3 regions of the Achromobacter deleyi genome follow, and region 3 is predicted to be linked to each of the others. Evidence: predicted binding sites of a transcription regulator. Region 3 holds the regulator's gene; each other region holds the start of a gene.
What was found. Region 3 encodes HrcA, which represses chaperone genes, less so after heat shock. Its sites were predicted from a motif close to TTAGCACTCNNNNNNNNNGAGTGCTAA; they were not measured.
Positions count from the first base shown of each region.

Region 1 (5,309 bases), 2.3 Mb from region 3:
CCCGGCGCGATGGCCGGGTCCACAAAAAGAAAAACCCCCGGGGCGAAGGTCCGGGGGTCTTTCGGGGTACTGCGTTCCCCGGCCGAAGCCGGGGAGGCCATGCAAGGGAAGCGGGACTTAGAAGTCCATGCCGCCCATGCCGCCCATGCCGCCGGGCATGGCCGGGGCAGCGGGCTTGTCTTCGGCCAGTTCCACAACGGCGGCTTCGGCGGTCAGCAGCAGGCTGGCGACGGAGGCGGCGTTCTGCAGGGCGGTGCGGGTCACCTTGGTGGGATCCAGCACGCCTTGCTCGACCAGGTCGGTGTACTCGCCGGTCGCGGCGTTGTAGCCGTAGTTGCCCTTGCCGTTCAGCACGTTGCTGACCACGACGCTGGCTTCTTCGCCGGCGTTGGTGACGATGGTGCGCAGGGGCTCTTCCACAGCGCGCAGGATCAGCTTGATACCGGCGTTCTGGTCAGGCGTGTCGCCCTTCAGGTCAGCGATGGCTTGCTTGGCGCGCAGCAGAGCCACGCCGCCGCCAGCCACAACGCCTTCTTCCACGGCAGCGCGGGTAGCGTGCAGGGCATCTTCGACGCGGGCCTTCTTTTCCTTCATTTCGACTTCGGTGGCAGCGCCAACGCGAATCACGGCAACGCCGCCGGCCAGCTTGGCCACGCGTTCTTGCAGCTTTTCACGGTCGTAGTCGGACGTGGCTTCTTCGATCTGGATACGGACTTGCTTGACGCGAGCCTCGATCGACTTGCTGTCGCCAGCGCCGTCGATGATCGTGGTGTTTTCCTTGCCCACTTCGATGCGCTTGGCTTGGCCCAGTTCAGCCAGGCCGGCCTTTTCCAGCGACATGCCGGTTTCTTCGGAGATCACCGTGCCGCCCGTCAGGATGGCGATGTCTTCCAGCATGGCCTTGCGGCGGTCGCCGAAGCCAGGCGCCTTGACGGCGGTGGTCTTCAGGATGCCACGGATGTTGTTGACCACCAGGGTCGCCAGGGCTTCGCCCTCGACGTCTTCGGCGATGATCAGCAGCGGACGGCTCGACTTGGCGACTTGTTCCAGCACCGGCAGCAGGTCACGGATGTTGCTGATCTTCTTGTCGAAGATCAGGACGAACGGGTCTTCCAGCGCGGCGACTTGCTTTTCCGGGCTGTTGATGAAGTAGGGCGACAGGTAGCCGCGGTCGAATTGCATGCCTTCGACGACGTCCAGCTCGTTTTCCAGCGACTTGCCGTCTTCGACGGTGATGACGCCTTCCTTGCCGACCTTGTCCATCGCGTCAGCGATGATCTGGCCGATCGAGGAATCGCTGTTGGCCGAGATCGAGCCAACCTGGGCGATTTCCTTGCTGGTCGTGACCGGCTTGGATTGCTTCTTCAGCTCGGCGACGGCAGCGGCGACAGCCTTGTCGATGCCGCGCTTCAGGTCGATCGGGTTGAAACCGGCGGCAACGTACTTCAGGCCTTCCTGAACGATGGCCTGGGCCAGCACGGTGGCGGTGGTGGTGCCGTCACCGGCGTTGTCGGAGGTCTTGGAGGCAACGTCCTTGACCAGCTGGGCGCCGATGTTCTCGAACTTGTCCTTCAGTTCGATTTCCTTGGCGACGGAGACGCCGTCCTTGGTCACGGTCGGGGCGCCGAACGAGCGCTCCAGCACGACGTTGCGACCCTTGGGGCCCAGGGTGGTCTTGACGGCGTTGGCGAGGACATTCACGCCACGGACGATGCGCACGCGGGCGTCGTCACCGAACAGTACTTGCTTGGCAGCCATTTGTTAGCTTCCTTCGAAAATTCGTTTGAGGCAGGGTTTACTGGACCACGGCGAGGATTTCGTCCTCGCGGATGACGAGCAGTTCTTCGCCGTCAACCTTGACCGACTGGCCGGCGTACTTGCCGAACAGAACCTTGTCGCCAGCCTTCAGGTCGACCGGCAGGATCTTGCCGTCTTCGGTCTTCTTGCCGGGGCCGACGGCCACGACTTCACCCTGGTCGGGCTTTTCAGCGGCGCTGTCGGGGATGACGATGCCCGACGCAGTCTTGCGCTCGTTTTCGAGGCGTTTGACGATCACGCGATCGCCCAGGGGACGCAAGGCCATGAGGAACTCCTGTTACTAAAGAAGAAAGTGAATGATCGGTTAGGCCCGGGAGGACTGTTAGCACTCACCGGTGTCGAGTGCTAATTATAGGGATGATGTCGCGAGGTTCAAGGGGGGGAGGGGGGCTGTTACATATGGCGGAGCCGTGTGGTGGGTGAGTGGTGCGTCCCTTTTTATTTGCCGCCTTGCGGTCGCCGGTGTCGAAAATCATCCAACGCGGGATTTACGTCACTCAACACATAAGCCCTGATCGCGATACTCACCCGGTGCCCCCAGCGCGGCGCAGAACTTGTGGTTTTCGCCGGAATAGGCGTGTTTGGCGCGGATGGTCAGCGTGGCGCCGGCCAACCTGACCTTCTTTGGATCGCAGGACCAGAAGCCGCTGGAGATTTCGTTGTACGCCGCCCTGGCGACGAGGCGGGGCGGTTGTTCGGGCTGCTTCTTTCCGGATGTCGTCGTGGCCAACCACTCGATCCAGACACGGCAGCTCACGTGCTCGAAGCCCACGTTCTCGAGGATCACCCGGTAGGAGCCCTGCCCGTCGCGGGAATGCCAACTTCCGCCAGTCAGCGTCCCCAGGAGCTCCGCTTGATCCGCGTCAGTCTCCGCGACGGAGGGAGCCGCCACCAGGAACGAAAGGCTGAGCAACGCTGACGCAAGAATTTTCATGGTTCGGATTGCCTGTCGGGATTCGGCGTGAAAGGAGTGATGGACGGCGCTCGGCGGCGTTTTATGGACGGGATGGCAAGCATAACCGGCAGGTATCGCAGCAGGTCGCATCCGAGGTCGAAGCGCGGCGAGGATTTCTGGCCGCCGCTCGCCATACCCGCAGTTATACGAATCGCAGTTGCGTCCCACATAGATCTTGTCCGCCAGGTTCCGCGCATTCAATGCCAGGCTCCAGTGCTGGAAGTCATAGCCCAGCATGGCGTCGAACAGGGTGTAGGCCGGCACCTTGGCGGGGGCGGAACTATTGGCGCCGTCGGTCGCGCCTACGAAGCGCACGCCCATGCCCACCTTGATGCCGTTGGCAAAGCGGTAGTCGCCCCAGGCCGAGGCCTGGTTGCGCGGAGTGGCGGTGAGTTGGGTGCCGATCTTGTCGGGGTTGGCGTTCTTGGTCACGCGGGCGTCGGGCGTCCACGTATAGGACAGCAGCAGTCGCGGGTGCCGGGCGGCTGGTAACGCAGGCCGACCTCGTATTGGCGTAGTTGGGCAACAGCTGATTGGCGGGCGTGCCGCAGGCCACCGTCACACCGGAGACGGTGCAGTCCGCCATGGCGGCGGGCCCCCAAGCGGCCAGCCCCAGGGCCGCGGCCATCGCGTGCAAGCGCCACCGCACCGGCGCGTAAACCGCCGTGGGCGCCGCCCCGCCGCGCGGTTGGGCCGCCAGCTCCGACACGGGCTGCCACATGCGCCTAGCGCGTTCCATACCAGGCGGTACACGGGCTTCAAGGCCTACTCCTCCAGGATTAGCGGTGATCGCTGCGGGGCGTCCGCGACGCGGAACGGCCAAGGACGGCGACAGCCGGGCGCGGACGATTTCCGGCCGGGGCGCGACTATACCGCTGCGCAACTTTTTATTACAAAAATAGAATGGAAGAAGGGCCGATGTTTATCCAGCTTGCGTTACTCAAGGCGTATGCCTGGGTTGTCGCCTGTCACGGGTTCAAGGAATACCGGAGCCAAAAGTTGCACAACCTCCCGACAAACGGGAGAATCGGCCGCTGGTCCCCCCTATCGGTGGCCGCAGACTATTCAGGAGTGATGGACGTGCGCAACCCCGTTCTTGCGGCAATACCGGCCGGCATCATGGAAGGCTGGCGCCGGCAACGCGCTCAAGGCAGACACACGATCCTGCATGCCGTCATCTGCGCGGTCCTCGCCAGCGTTCCTTTCCTGCCGGTCGAAACCGCCCATGCCGTCGGCTTCGACTGCAAGGCCGCGAAAACCCATGTCGAACATCTGATCTGCGCCGACCCAGCGCTGTCCAGGCTGGACGATCAGACGAAGGCGCTTTACGACAGGATTCAGGCCGAAACCGCTGGCCGTGACGGCGAAACCGGTGAATGGCGCGATCCTGTGGCGAAAGAGCAGACGCAATGGCGCACCACCGTGCGCGACCGTTGCACAGACGCCGCCTGCCTGAAATCCGCTTACGAGGACCGTATCGCCGCCATGAAAAAGAACTGGGCAGAGGCGCTGGGACCCGCGGGCGAGTAATACGCGAAGCCCTGCTCTGCGAATGCCTGTCATAGCGCTCAACTCCTTGGCATCTGAATCGCTGTTCCCCCTGGCTCTGAAAAAGGAAAGAGGCCTGGGCTTGGAGTATTGGCCACTTGGTTTCCGCCCCTCTTTTGATATCAGCAGTCTTCGCGCTGCAAAGCCTGTTTCAAGCAGCTAAAAATCTGCTCGATCTGCTCAGTGTTGATGATCAAGGGTGGCGAAATAACGATCATGTCGCCAGAGGCACGCACCAGCACGCCATTGTTGAAGCAATACCGCGCCACATCTGCTCCTCGGCTGCCGGTCGCCCCAGGGCGCGGCGCCAGATCCACCGCGCACAACAAGCCTATGCTGCGAACGTCAGTGACATGAGGCAACCCCTTGAGCGCCAGCGCGCTCGACTGCCAGAAGGGGCTGATCTCCTGCACCATGGAATTGATGCCCAGTTCCTCATGCAGTTGCAGCGTCGCCAGGCCAGCAGCGCAGGCCAGCGGATGAGCCGAATAGGTGTAGCCGTGCATCAATTCGACCACCTGCGGAGGACCAGCCATGAAGGCGTCATACACACCACCACTGACGATGACACCACCCATGGGCACGGCACCATTGGTCAAGCCCTTGGCCACCGTCATCAAGTCGGGCGTGACGCCAAAGACCTGTGAGGCGAAGTTGCCGCCAACTCGCCCGAAGCCGGTGATCACCTCGTCGAAAATGAGGAGCACACCGTGCTGGGTGCACAGTTCGCGCAGGCGCTGAAGATAACCAACCGGCGGCGGATATACGCCGCCCGAACCGGTGACCGGTTCGACGATGACGGCGGCAACCGTGCTCGGATCCTGGATGTCCAGCAGCAAGGAAAGTGCTTCGGCATAGTTTGCCCCTTGCTCGGGGTTGCCAGCGCTGAATCGCATGCTGGCGTCATAGGGCAATGGCAAATGACTGACCTCACCAAGGAGCGGGCCGAAGTCGCGCTTTTGGCGGCCGATGCCGGAGACGGACAGGC
Region 1 is NZ_CP065997.1:2,568,880-2,574,188, forward strand. It holds gene groL (chaperonin GroEL) at 118-1,758, opposite strand; gene groES (co-chaperone GroES) at 1,796-2,083, opposite strand; gene I6I07_RS11530 (TonB-dependent receptor domain-containing protein) at 2,312-3,205, opposite strand; gene I6I07_RS11535 (lysozyme inhibitor LprI family protein) at 3,692-4,303, shown strand; gene I6I07_RS11540 (aminotransferase class III-fold pyridoxal phosphate-dependent enzyme) at 4,444-5,309, opposite strand, start outside.
Region 1: a site for HrcA is predicted at 2,141-2,167, ahead of groES (co-chaperone GroES). Genes of this name have one in related genera too.

Region 2 (5,309 bases), 1.1 Mb from region 3:
GGCGACCTGTCCCAGGATGGCGAACCCGCCGCCTACCAACGCCTGGCCGCCATCCTGGGCGCCGCGCCGGCGCTGGAAGGCGCCCGGATCCGTTGCCTGCCGGGCAACCACGACCTGCCCGTGGCGATGCGCCATGAACTGCCCGAGTGGTCGGTGCCGGTGACGGACGTGGGCGCCTGGCGCGTGGTCTCGCTGGACACCACCGTGCCCGGCTCGAACGCCGGCCACCTGCCCGACAGCCAGCTCGACCTGCTGGAAGCCGCGCTGGCCGAGGCGCCCGGACGGCACACGCTGCTGGCCATGCACCACAACCCGATGCAGATCGACAGCCACTGGCATGACTCGATGATGATCGACAACCCGCAGGCGCTGTTCAAGCTGCTGGCGCGCTGGCCGCAGGTGCGGGTGCTGCTGTGGGGCCACGTGCACCACGAATTCGACCGCCGCCGCCACAACCTGCGCATGCTGGCCACGCCGTCCACCTGCTTCCAGTTCAGCATTCGCGACGGCAAGCACGTGGTCGACAACCTCGCCCCCGGCTATCGCTGGATCAAGCTCTACCAGGATGGCTCGATGGCCACCGGCGTGCGACGCGTGCAGGACGCGCTGTGGCATGCGGCGCAGCCCGGCCCGGCCAGCGCGCAGGCGGCCTGAGCGGGGCCGCGCGTTTCGCGCGCGCAATAAAAAACGGGGCACCATATGCGTGGTGCCCCGCAAGCATCCGTCTCATAGGGGAGGGGAAAGAGGAGAAGCCGAGACGGATGACAAGACTGCCAACCAAAGTTTGCGGTCTACGTGAAGTTAGGCGGTGCCCACTTCATTAAGTTTCTGGAATCGAGCGTTATTTCGCGGCGAATTTGTATCAATTTATTGGTGCGTCGTGACAACGGCCGCCGCCACCCCTTCCCCGGGGCGCGCCCAGCCGGCGAAGCAAAAGAAAAGGGCCGCGAATCGCGGCCCTTGGCATGGATGCGGCGGGGAATCAGGTGGCCAGGTTGCCGCGCATCTTCTTCAACGCGGCGGCCTCGATCTGGCGGATGCGTTCGGCCGACACGCCGAATTCCTGCGCCAGTTCGTGCAGCGTGGCGCCACCGTCGTCCTGCAGCCAACGGGCTTCGACGATGCGGCGCGAACGCGGGTCGAGCGCTTCCAGCGCGCTCGACAGGCCCGAGCTCTGCAGCTGGTCGCGCGCGGCGCGTTCCAGCACGCGGGTCGGCTCCTGGCGGCCTTCGTCGGACAGGTACGCGATGGGCGCGTAGCTGTCGTCATCGTCGTCCTGGTTCTCGAGCGACATGTCGCGGCCGGACAGGCGCACTTCCATTTCGCTGACGTCTTCGCGGCGCACGTTGAGTTCGCGCGCGATGTGGTCGACCTGTTCCGGGTCCAGCGTCTGGCCGTCCGGACGCATGCTGCGCAGGTTGAAGAACAGCTTGCGCTGGGCCTTGGTGGTCGCCACCTTGACCAGGCGCCAATTACGGATGATGTATTCGTGGATTTCGGCCTTGATCCAGTGCACGGCGAACGACACCAGGCGCACGCCGCGCTCGGGGTCGAAACGCTTGACGGCCTTCATCAGGCCGACGTTGCCTTCCTGGATCAGGTCGGCGTGGGGCAAGCCATAGCCCAGGTACTGGCGCGCCACGGACACCACCAGGCGCAGGTGCGACAGCACCAGTTCGCGCGCGGCGCCCAGGTCTTCGCTGTCGCGCAGGCGGCGGCCGAGTTCGGTTTCGCGTTCGGCCGACAGGACCGGCAGGCGGTTCACGGCCGAGATGTAGGCATCGATCGTGCCGAGCGCGCCCGGATTGGCGATGGCCAACGCCAGGGCGTTGCCGGAAGTGGCCAACGAGGTACTGGGTTGTTTCATTGCAGCGGTCTCCGGAAAGCGAAGGGGTAAAGACATGGATTCGATGTTAGCACTCTAGTAAAGGGAGTGCTAATTCGACTATTGCGGCGCGTCAAAGTTTCCATTCAATGACACGTCCCCATTTTAAATCCGCATCGGGCGCGTGGCCGCCAGCGCCCTGGCGGGCCGGGTCCGCTTCGCCCGCAATCGCGGGCCGGATGTCCCGGCTACCAGCCCAGGCGTTTCAGCCCGGCCGCGGTGGCGTCGCCATCCGGACGGGCGAACAGCGCGCCGCGCGGATCCATATAGACCTGGTACTTCGCGCCGTCGAACAGCGGCATGTAGGCCGCGCTGCCGAATTGGACATCGACGAAGGGGAACCAGTTCGGGAAGCTCTGCTTGAGCGAACCCAGGTCCGGCGCCGGCCAGTCGTCCAGCGCATGCACCGAACGCGTCGCCGAGGCCTCGCGCGCGGCGTCGCTGTAGCGGCCGGACAGGCGTTCCAGGCGGTACAGCGGCGACACGCCGGCCATCAGGGCCGGCAGGCGCCAGCGCACCACGCGGGCGTCGATCTGCCACTGGTCGCCATACAGCACGTATTGCTTGGTGCCCACGCCCGGCGCGCTGGCGCTGACCTGGAACTGGCCTTCCGCCTGCTGGCGGATCTCGATCCGGGCGACGGGTTCGTCGGTGGTCAGCTTGAAGAACTGCACCAGCGACAGCGCCAGCAGCCCCGACACGCCGCCCAGCAACAGCAGCAACAGGCCGAACACGCGCCGCACGGGCCGGAACTGGAAGGTGCGCCGGCCGCGCTCGTCGCGCGGGCCGCCCTTGCCCAGCAGCATCGCCAGGCCCGGCAGGAAGACGACCACCGCGGCCAGCAGGATCCAGACGAAGGGAGCGATTCCGTTGATCAAATCAGGCGGTCCTATACAAAGAACGCCACGGCCGGGGACCGGGCGGGGGACGCCGCGGGCCTGCCACGGCAGGCCGCCCAGTATAGAAGCGGGGCGTCAGGCGGCCGGCTTTCCAAGCCGCTCGACGTGAAACCGGATGTGATCCTCGATGAAGGTCGAGATGAAGTAATAGCCATGGTCGTAGCCTTCCTGGCGGCGCAGCACCAGCGGCTGGCCGGCGCTGGCGCAGGCGGCCTCGAATACCTCGGGATACAACTGCTCGGCCAGGAACTGGTCGGCGCTGCCCTGGTCGAGCAGGATGCCACCGGGGAACGGCTGGCGCAGGCCGCGCATCAGCGCCGAGGCGTCGTAGGCGGCCCAGTCGTCGCGGTTCTCGCCGAGGTAGGCGCCGAACGCCTTCTGGCCCCAGGGGCATTGGCTGGGCGCGGCGATCGGGGCGAACGCCGAGACCGAGCGGAACTTGCCCGGATTGCGCAGCGCCAGCACCAGCGCGCCGTGGCCGCCCATCGAGTGGCCGAAGATGCCGACGCGCGCGGCGTCGCCGGGCAGGGCGGTGGTGACGATGCCATGGAGCTCGCGGGTCACGTAGCTGTCCATGCGGTAGTGGGTGCGCCAGGCCGAGGTGGTGGCGTCCAGGTAGAAGCCGGCGCCGGTGCCCAGGTCCCAGCTTTCGTCTTCGCCGGGCACGTTGGCGCCGCGCGGGCTGGTGTCGGGCGCCACCAGCATCACGCCCAGCTCGGCGGCCAGGCGCTGGGCGCCCGCCTTGATCATGAAGGTTTCCTCGGTGCAGGTCAGGCCGGCCAGGTAGAACAGCACCGGCACCGGGCCGTGCCCGGCCTGCGGCGGGATGAACACCGAAAACCGCATCGGCAGGCCGATCTCGGCCGACTCATGGCGGTAATAGCGCTGCGAACCCCCGAAACAACGATGCTGGGAAATGAGTTCCAGGGAGGCGGGCATGGGAAGTCTCCGGGTCTGAGGCTGAAGAAAATTCGGCCGGAATTAGGGTATATCCACGGTACGAGGATCCGTCGCCGAATGTTAACCTGCCCGAATTGGAGTCCTTTCCACAAAAAGTAGCGATTCCGCGCCCATATTGTGATCGCGGGGCTTGACCAGCGTTCACCGTGGCACTATTTATATACGTGAGAGAAGACAACCCGTTCTTCTGGAAGCGCAAGCCCTGACACTATGGCCCGTCTGCCCCGTCTGTACGCCCCTGGGCTGCCCCAACTGGTGCAGGCCAACTTCATTCAGCCGCTGGCGGCGGCATCACAGCCCGCCCCGGCCGATATCCTCAACCAGCTAGCCACGTGGCTGGGCGAATCCGCCCAGCGCCACCGCGTGTCGGTACATGGCTGGCTGCTCGCCAACGACCGCATCCTGCTGCTGGCCACCCCCGCCGACGAGGAAGGCCTGCCGCGCCTGATGCAGACGCTGGGCCGCAACCTGGCGGCGCGCCTGCGCGGCGGCCGGGTGTTCGCCGGCCGCTACCGATCGGCCCTGCTCGAACCCGGCGCCTGGGTGCTGCCCGCGCTGGTCTGGCTGGAGACCTATCCGGTGCGCAGCGGCGCCTCGCAGGATCCCGATTCCTGGCCCTGGTCCTCGGCCTCCAGCCATACCGGCAACACCACGGCCGCGCCGGCGCAGTGGCAGTCCGACCACGCCGACTACTGGGCCTGCGGCAATACGCCGTTCGATCGCCAGGCCAACTACCGCAAGCGCCTGCAGGACGGCCTGTCGCGCGAGGAAAGCCAGCGCATCGACCAGGCCGTTTCGGGCCAGTGGGCGCTGGGCGGCCCGAGCTTCATCGCCAGCCTGGCCCACACCGCCAGCCGTCGCGTGGCCCCGGGCCAACGCGGACGCCCGCGCAAGAAGCCGGCCACGCCGGCCGCCACCGACTCCGACGGCGATACCGCGGTGTCCGCATCGCCGGCGTCACCGCCGCCGACCTCCGGAACCTCCGGAAGCGGATCGTCCTCCTGACACAGCGCCTTCGGGCGCTTTTTTCATGCCGCCGCGATCACCGCGGCAGCATGATCGCGTGCGTCCCACGCCGCCCGACGGACGCCGAGCGGCCCGCCAAATTCGCCAAAAAGCATCACAATAATTAGGGACGAAACATGGTGAAAATGAGGAAGATATCTCCTCAAGAACCATGCGGGCCGATACACCCCCGTGGCAAGCCTTGATTGGCGCGGCTCTTGTTATGTCCCTATATTAATGCTCTATGACGGTGCATTGGATTAATTAGGGTCACACCCCTTATATTCCTATTGCACCCTACTACGCGCGGGGGTATTGTCCGTTCCTGCACTGCAACATTAGAACGCAGTCTTACTGCGGAGCGCGCCATGCCCCAAATCACCCCGAACGAATCCTGTCCCACCCCCAAGGCGACCCCGATCGATGCCAGCCGCATCGGCCTGCCGCCTGCCCAGGGCCTGTACCACCCCAAGAACGAACATGACGCCTGTGGCGTGGGGTTCGTGGCGCACATCAAGGGCAAGAAAAGCCACGCCATCATCCAGCAGGGCCTGAAGATC
Region 2 is NZ_CP065997.1:1,354,385-1,359,693, forward strand. It holds gene cpdA (3',5'-cyclic-AMP phosphodiesterase) at 1-654, shown strand, start outside; gene rpoH (RNA polymerase sigma factor RpoH) at 983-1,867, opposite strand; gene I6I07_RS06085 (hypothetical protein) at 2,074-2,763, opposite strand; gene fghA (S-formylglutathione hydrolase) at 2,860-3,723, opposite strand; gene I6I07_RS06095 (hypothetical protein) at 3,955-4,749, shown strand; gene I6I07_RS06100 (glutamate synthase-related protein) at 5,118-5,309, shown strand, end outside.
Region 2: a site for HrcA is predicted at 1,914-1,940, ahead of rpoH (RNA polymerase sigma factor RpoH). Genes of this name have one in related genera too.

Region 3 (5,309 bases):
CGGCACCGTGATGACGGCCTCGGTCACTTCCTCGCCCAGGTAGTCCTCGGCGGTCTTCTTCATCTTGCGCAGCACGTCGGCCGACACTTGGGGAGGCGCCATCTTCTTGCCGCGCACTTCCACCCAGGCGTCGCCGTTGTCGGCCTTGACGATGGCATAGGGCATCAGGTTGATGTCCTTCTGCACCGCCTTTTCCTCGAACTTGCGGCCGATCAGGCGCTTCACCGCGTACAGCGTGTTGCGCGGGTTGGTCACGGCCTGGCGCTTGGCGGGCGCGCCAACCAGCGTTTCGCCGTCGTCCATGTAGGCGACGATCGACGGGGTGGTGCGGGCGCCTTCGGCGTTTTCGATGATCTTGACCTGACCGCCGTCCATGACAGCCACGCAGCTGTTGGTCGTGCCCAGGTCGATGCCAATAATTTTGCTCATGGTCGGGTTACCTTGGATAAATCTGTGAAATTGGAGAGAAATTTCCTGTCCCCACATAACTGGGGCTGCCCGCAGGGTTTTTCAAGACGCCTGGCTGGAATTTTCCGCCGGCGTTTCCTGCAGGCGCCGGATCGCCGCCGTGAACTGGGGCAATCCGGGCCAACCGGTGATGCGGCCGAGCCGTTTTCCGGCCCGGTAAAGCACAAAAGTGGGGACGCCATGCAGGGAAAAGCGGCGGCCCAGCGGCTCGTCGGCGTACACATCCGCCTCGAACCAGCTCAGCCCCAGGCCCAGCAGGGTGTCCTGGTGCAGCAGCGCCGCCTGCTTGAAGAGATTGCAGTTATAGCAATCCTGGCCCCACAGGAACACGCAGCGCAGGTCCGATCCCGGCGCCTGGACCACGGCGGCGTCGAATCCCGCGGTATCGACATGACGCATGCCGAACACCGCGAAGACCTGGGCCGGGTCGAACCTGGGATCGGTCATGGCGCGTCGTCCGCTCAGCCTTGGCCGGCGGACACCACCACCAGGGCCGGACGCAGCGTGCGGTCGGCGATGGCGTAACCTTTCTGCAGCACCTGCACCACCGTGTTGGCGGGCTGGTCGGTCGGGATCGACGAAATCGCCTGGTGCTGGTGCGGATCGAACTTGTCGCCCTGGACCGGCGCGATTTCCTTGAGCATGTTGCGCTCGAAGGCGGCGGCCAGCTGCTTGAGCGTGACTTCGACGCCTTCACGCAGCGTGTCCACGGTCTGGTCGGCCTGGGCCAGCGCGGCCTCGAGGCTGTCCTTGACCGGCACCAGGCTTTCCGCGAACGACTCGATGCCGAACTTGCGTGCCTTGGACACTTCTTCCTGGGCACGGCGGCGCACGTTCTCGGCCTCGGCGCGGATGCGCAGAAGCTGGTCATGCTGCTCATTGACGGTAGCCTGGGCCGCGTCCAGCTGGGCGCGCAACTCGTTCAGCTCGGCCTGCGCGGCGTCCTGGGCGGCGGGGGCCGCGTCGGCATCGTTGCCGAATCCGGGCGTCTGATCTACAGGCTCGTTGGGTGCCGTCATGGGGAATCCTCCAAAAAGAATGGCTTTCGCAGACATGAATGGGGGCCAATACCCCTATTTCAAGCCCGGGAAAGCAAATATTCCCCGTCGCGCAGCGCCACCGCGGCAACCGGCAGCCACCCAGGAAAATCCGGAAAAATCCGCCAAAACCCCAGCTTCACCCGCGAACCGCACGGAAAACCGGCATTTCAGCAGATCCGCCGATGCCAGGGACAGGTCATTTCTTGTGCGGCTGCGCCGGCGCGACGGCGTCACTGGCGGGAAAGCTCTCTTTCAGGGCGCGGTCGACGCGCGGATCGTCGTCCGGCTCCGGATTGATCGCGATGGGATCGCTGGCGGGAAAGGTCTCGGCCAGCGCCTCGTCCAGCTCGTGCTCGACCTGATCCTCCTCCACCGGGGTACTGACGTTCCCCTTTTTCACAATCTTGCCCGTCTTGGGATCATGGTGCATGCGCCCTCTCCTTCAAGTCCGTGAATGTGTGGGCCATCCCTGCAAGTGTCGTGCCGTCAGGGTGGCCAACCCCGCGATCCAGGCCGGATCGTCATTGAGCGCCGGGATGTAACGGAACTGCTTGCCGCCCGCGCCGACAAAGGCGTCGCGGCACTCCAGGCTGATCTCTTCCAGGGTTTCCAGACAGTCTGCCACAAATCCCGGACACACCACATCCACCTCGGTGATGCCCGAGGCGGCCAGCGCCTTGAGGGTCGGTTCGGTGTAGGGCTCGAGCCAGCGGGCGGTGCCGAAGCGGCTCTGGAAGGTCACCTCGATCTGCTCGCGCGGCAGCGATAGCCGCTGCGACAGCAGCCGCGCGGTTTCCATGCAGTCGCGGTAGTACGGATCGCCCAGTTCGATGGAATAGCGCGGCAGGCCATGGAAGCTCATGACCAGCTTCTGCGGCTTGCCATGCTCGCGCCAGTACGCCTCGATACGGGCGGCCAGCGGGTCGAGATAGATGGGATCCTCGTGGAACCGCTTGATGAAGCGCATTTCCGGCTGGTCGCGCAGCCGGCCGGCGTGGCGCGTCACGGCATCGACCACGGTGGCCGACGTGCTGGCGGCGTATTGCGGATACAGCGGCACGGTCAGGATGCGTTCGCAGCCCTGCGCCCGCAGCCGCGAGATGGCGTCGGGAATCGACGGGTTGCCGTAGCGCATGCCCAGTTCCACCACCGCCTCGACCCCGGCCGCGGTCAACGCGGCCTGCACGCCTTCGGCCTGGCGGCGGCTGTAGACCATCAGCGGCGAGCCTTCCTTGAGCCAGACGCCGGCGTAGCGGGGTTCCAGTTTCTTCGGGCGCATCGTCAGCACCAGGCCGTGCAGGATCGGCTTCCACAGATAGCGCGGAATCTCGATCACGCGCGGGTCCGACAGGAATTCGCCCAGGTACTTGCGGATGTCCTTCTTGCCCGGGGTGTCGGGCGTGCCCAGGTTCACCAGCAGCACGCCGACCTTGCCCGGCGCGCGCGGCGGCGGGTCTTCATTGAAGGGGTCGTCCTGCTCGATTTCAGGCAGGTAGCGTTCAGGCCAGAGATACTTGAACAGGCGAAGAAACACAAAAACTCCCCTTCCTCCGCAAGGAGGATGTCGGTTCGAATGGAACTACTGGTTGTGGCTGAGGGCGTTGGACAGCAGGCGCGCCGTGATGTCCACGATGGGAATCACGCGTTCGTAGGCCATGCGGGTCGGACCGATCACGCCGAGCGTGCCGACCACCTTGCCGTCCACGCCGTAGGGCGCGGTGATCACCGAGACTTCTTCCATCGGCACCAGCTGCGAATCGCCGCCGATGTAGATCTGCACGCCTTGCGCGCGGCTCGACACATCGAGCAGCTGCAGCAGGTCGGTCTTCTTTTCGAATAGCGAGAACATCTTGCGCAGGCGGTCCATGTCGGAGGCGATGTCGGTGACGTCGAGCAGCTTGCGCTCGCCCGAAATGACCACGGCGTCGCCGTCCTCGGCCGCTTCGGCGCTGGCCTCGACCGCCGCCTGCATCAGCCGCGAGATGTCTTCGCGCAGCTGGGCCAGCTCGGTGGACAGGGTGCGCCGCACCGCGTCGAAGGACTTGCCGGCGAAATGGATGTTGAAGAAGTTGCCGGCCTCCAGCAGCTCGGCCTCGGCGTAGTCGCGCTGCACGAACAGGATGCGGTTCTGCACGTCGCCATCCGGGGTGACGATGATCAGCAGGACACGCTTGTCGGACAGGCGGATGAATTCGATCTGGCGGAACACCTGGGCGCGCTTGGGCGTCAGCACCACGCCGGCGAACTGCGTCAGGTTCGACAGCAGCGCCGCCGCGGCATTGACCGCGCGGGTGGGTTCGGCCGCCGCCAGCATGTCGCCCATGTTGTGCGGTTCGAGCTGGTAGGACTGCACCGCCAGCAGCGAATCGACGAACATGCGGTAGCCGCGCGGCGTCGGAATGCGCCCCGCGGAAGTGTGCGGACTGTGGATCAGGCCCAGCTCTTCCAGGTCCGCCATGACGTTGCGGATGGTGGCGGGCGACAGGTCGAAGACCTTCGATAGCGTCCGCGAGCCGACTGGTTGCCCATCGGCGATGTAGCGTTCGATCAACGCTTTCAGTAATGCGCGTGCGCGGTCATCCATAGCGCGTATTTTAGGGAATCTTTTCCAATTAAGGCGATTTTTGTCCCGCAAGCCGATATGCGGCCCCATATAATCGGCTAACGGGCCCGATTCCGGACCAATTTCGCTTTTTCTGATTCGCCTCGCCACCATGCACTTTCCTACCGTCGCGCTGATCGGCAGATACCAGGACGCCGGCCTGGCCACTCCGCTAAGGGCGCTCGCGCACGCGCTCACGCAGGCCGGGCGGCAGGTGCTCGTCGACGCCGACACGGCCCGCAACACCGGGCTCACGGAATACCCGGTCGCCACCTACGAGCAGATCGGCCAGGACGCCTCGCTGGCCGTGGTCATGGGCGGCGACGGCACGGTGCTGGGCGCGGCCCGCCACCTGGCGCCCTTCGGCGTGCCGCTGGTCGGCATCAACCACGGCCACCTCGGCTTCATCACCGACATCCCGGTGCAGGACGCGCACGACGCGCTGGCGCGCGTGCTGGAAGGCAACTTCCAGATCGAGGAACGCATGCTGCTCGAAGGCAGCGTGTGGCGCGGCGACCAGCAGATGTACGCGGCCTCGGCGCTCAACGACGTGGTGCTGAACCGCGCCGGACGCGGCGGCATGATCGAAGTGCGCGTCGAACTCGACGGCGCCTTCATGTACACGCAGCGCGCCGACGGCCTGATCATCGCCACGCCCACCGGCTCGACCGCCTACGCGCTGTCGGCCAACGGTCCGATCCTGCACCCCGGCATGAACGCCATGGTGCTGGTGCCGGTGGCGCCGCAAACGCTGTCGAACCGCCCCATCGTGATCCCCGACAGCGGCGTGCTCAACATGACGCTCACCGCCATGGGCCGGGTCGAGGTCGGCGCCAGCGTGCACTTCGACATGCAGACCTGGTCCGACCTGCAACCCGGCGACCGCATCGTCGTGCAGCGCGCACCCTACACCATCCGCTTCGTGCATCCGGAAGGCTACAGCTTCTTTTCCACCCTGCGCCGCAAGCTGCACTGGAACCTGATGCCGCAAGCCACCGACAACGTAGAGTAGTAAGCGCCCCGACATGCTGCGCACCCTGCACATCCGCGACTTCGTCATCGTCGAGCAGACCGAGATCCATTTCGGTCCCGGCTTCACCGTCTTCTCCGGCGAGACCGGCGCCGGCAAATCCATTCTCATCGACGCGCTGGCGCTGGCGCTGGGCGAACGTGGCGACGTCAGCGTGCTGCGTGAAGGC
Region 3 is NZ_CP065997.1:290,400-295,708, forward strand. It holds gene dnaK (molecular chaperone DnaK) at 1-429, opposite strand, end outside; gene I6I07_RS01175 (thioredoxin family protein) at 511-915, opposite strand; gene grpE (nucleotide exchange factor GrpE) at 930-1,487, opposite strand; gene I6I07_RS01185 (hypothetical protein) at 1,705-1,938, opposite strand; gene hemH (ferrochelatase) at 1,951-3,042, opposite strand; gene hrcA (heat-inducible transcriptional repressor HrcA) at 3,088-4,092, opposite strand; gene I6I07_RS01200 (NAD kinase) at 4,223-5,122, shown strand; gene recN (DNA repair protein RecN) at 5,136-5,309, shown strand, end outside.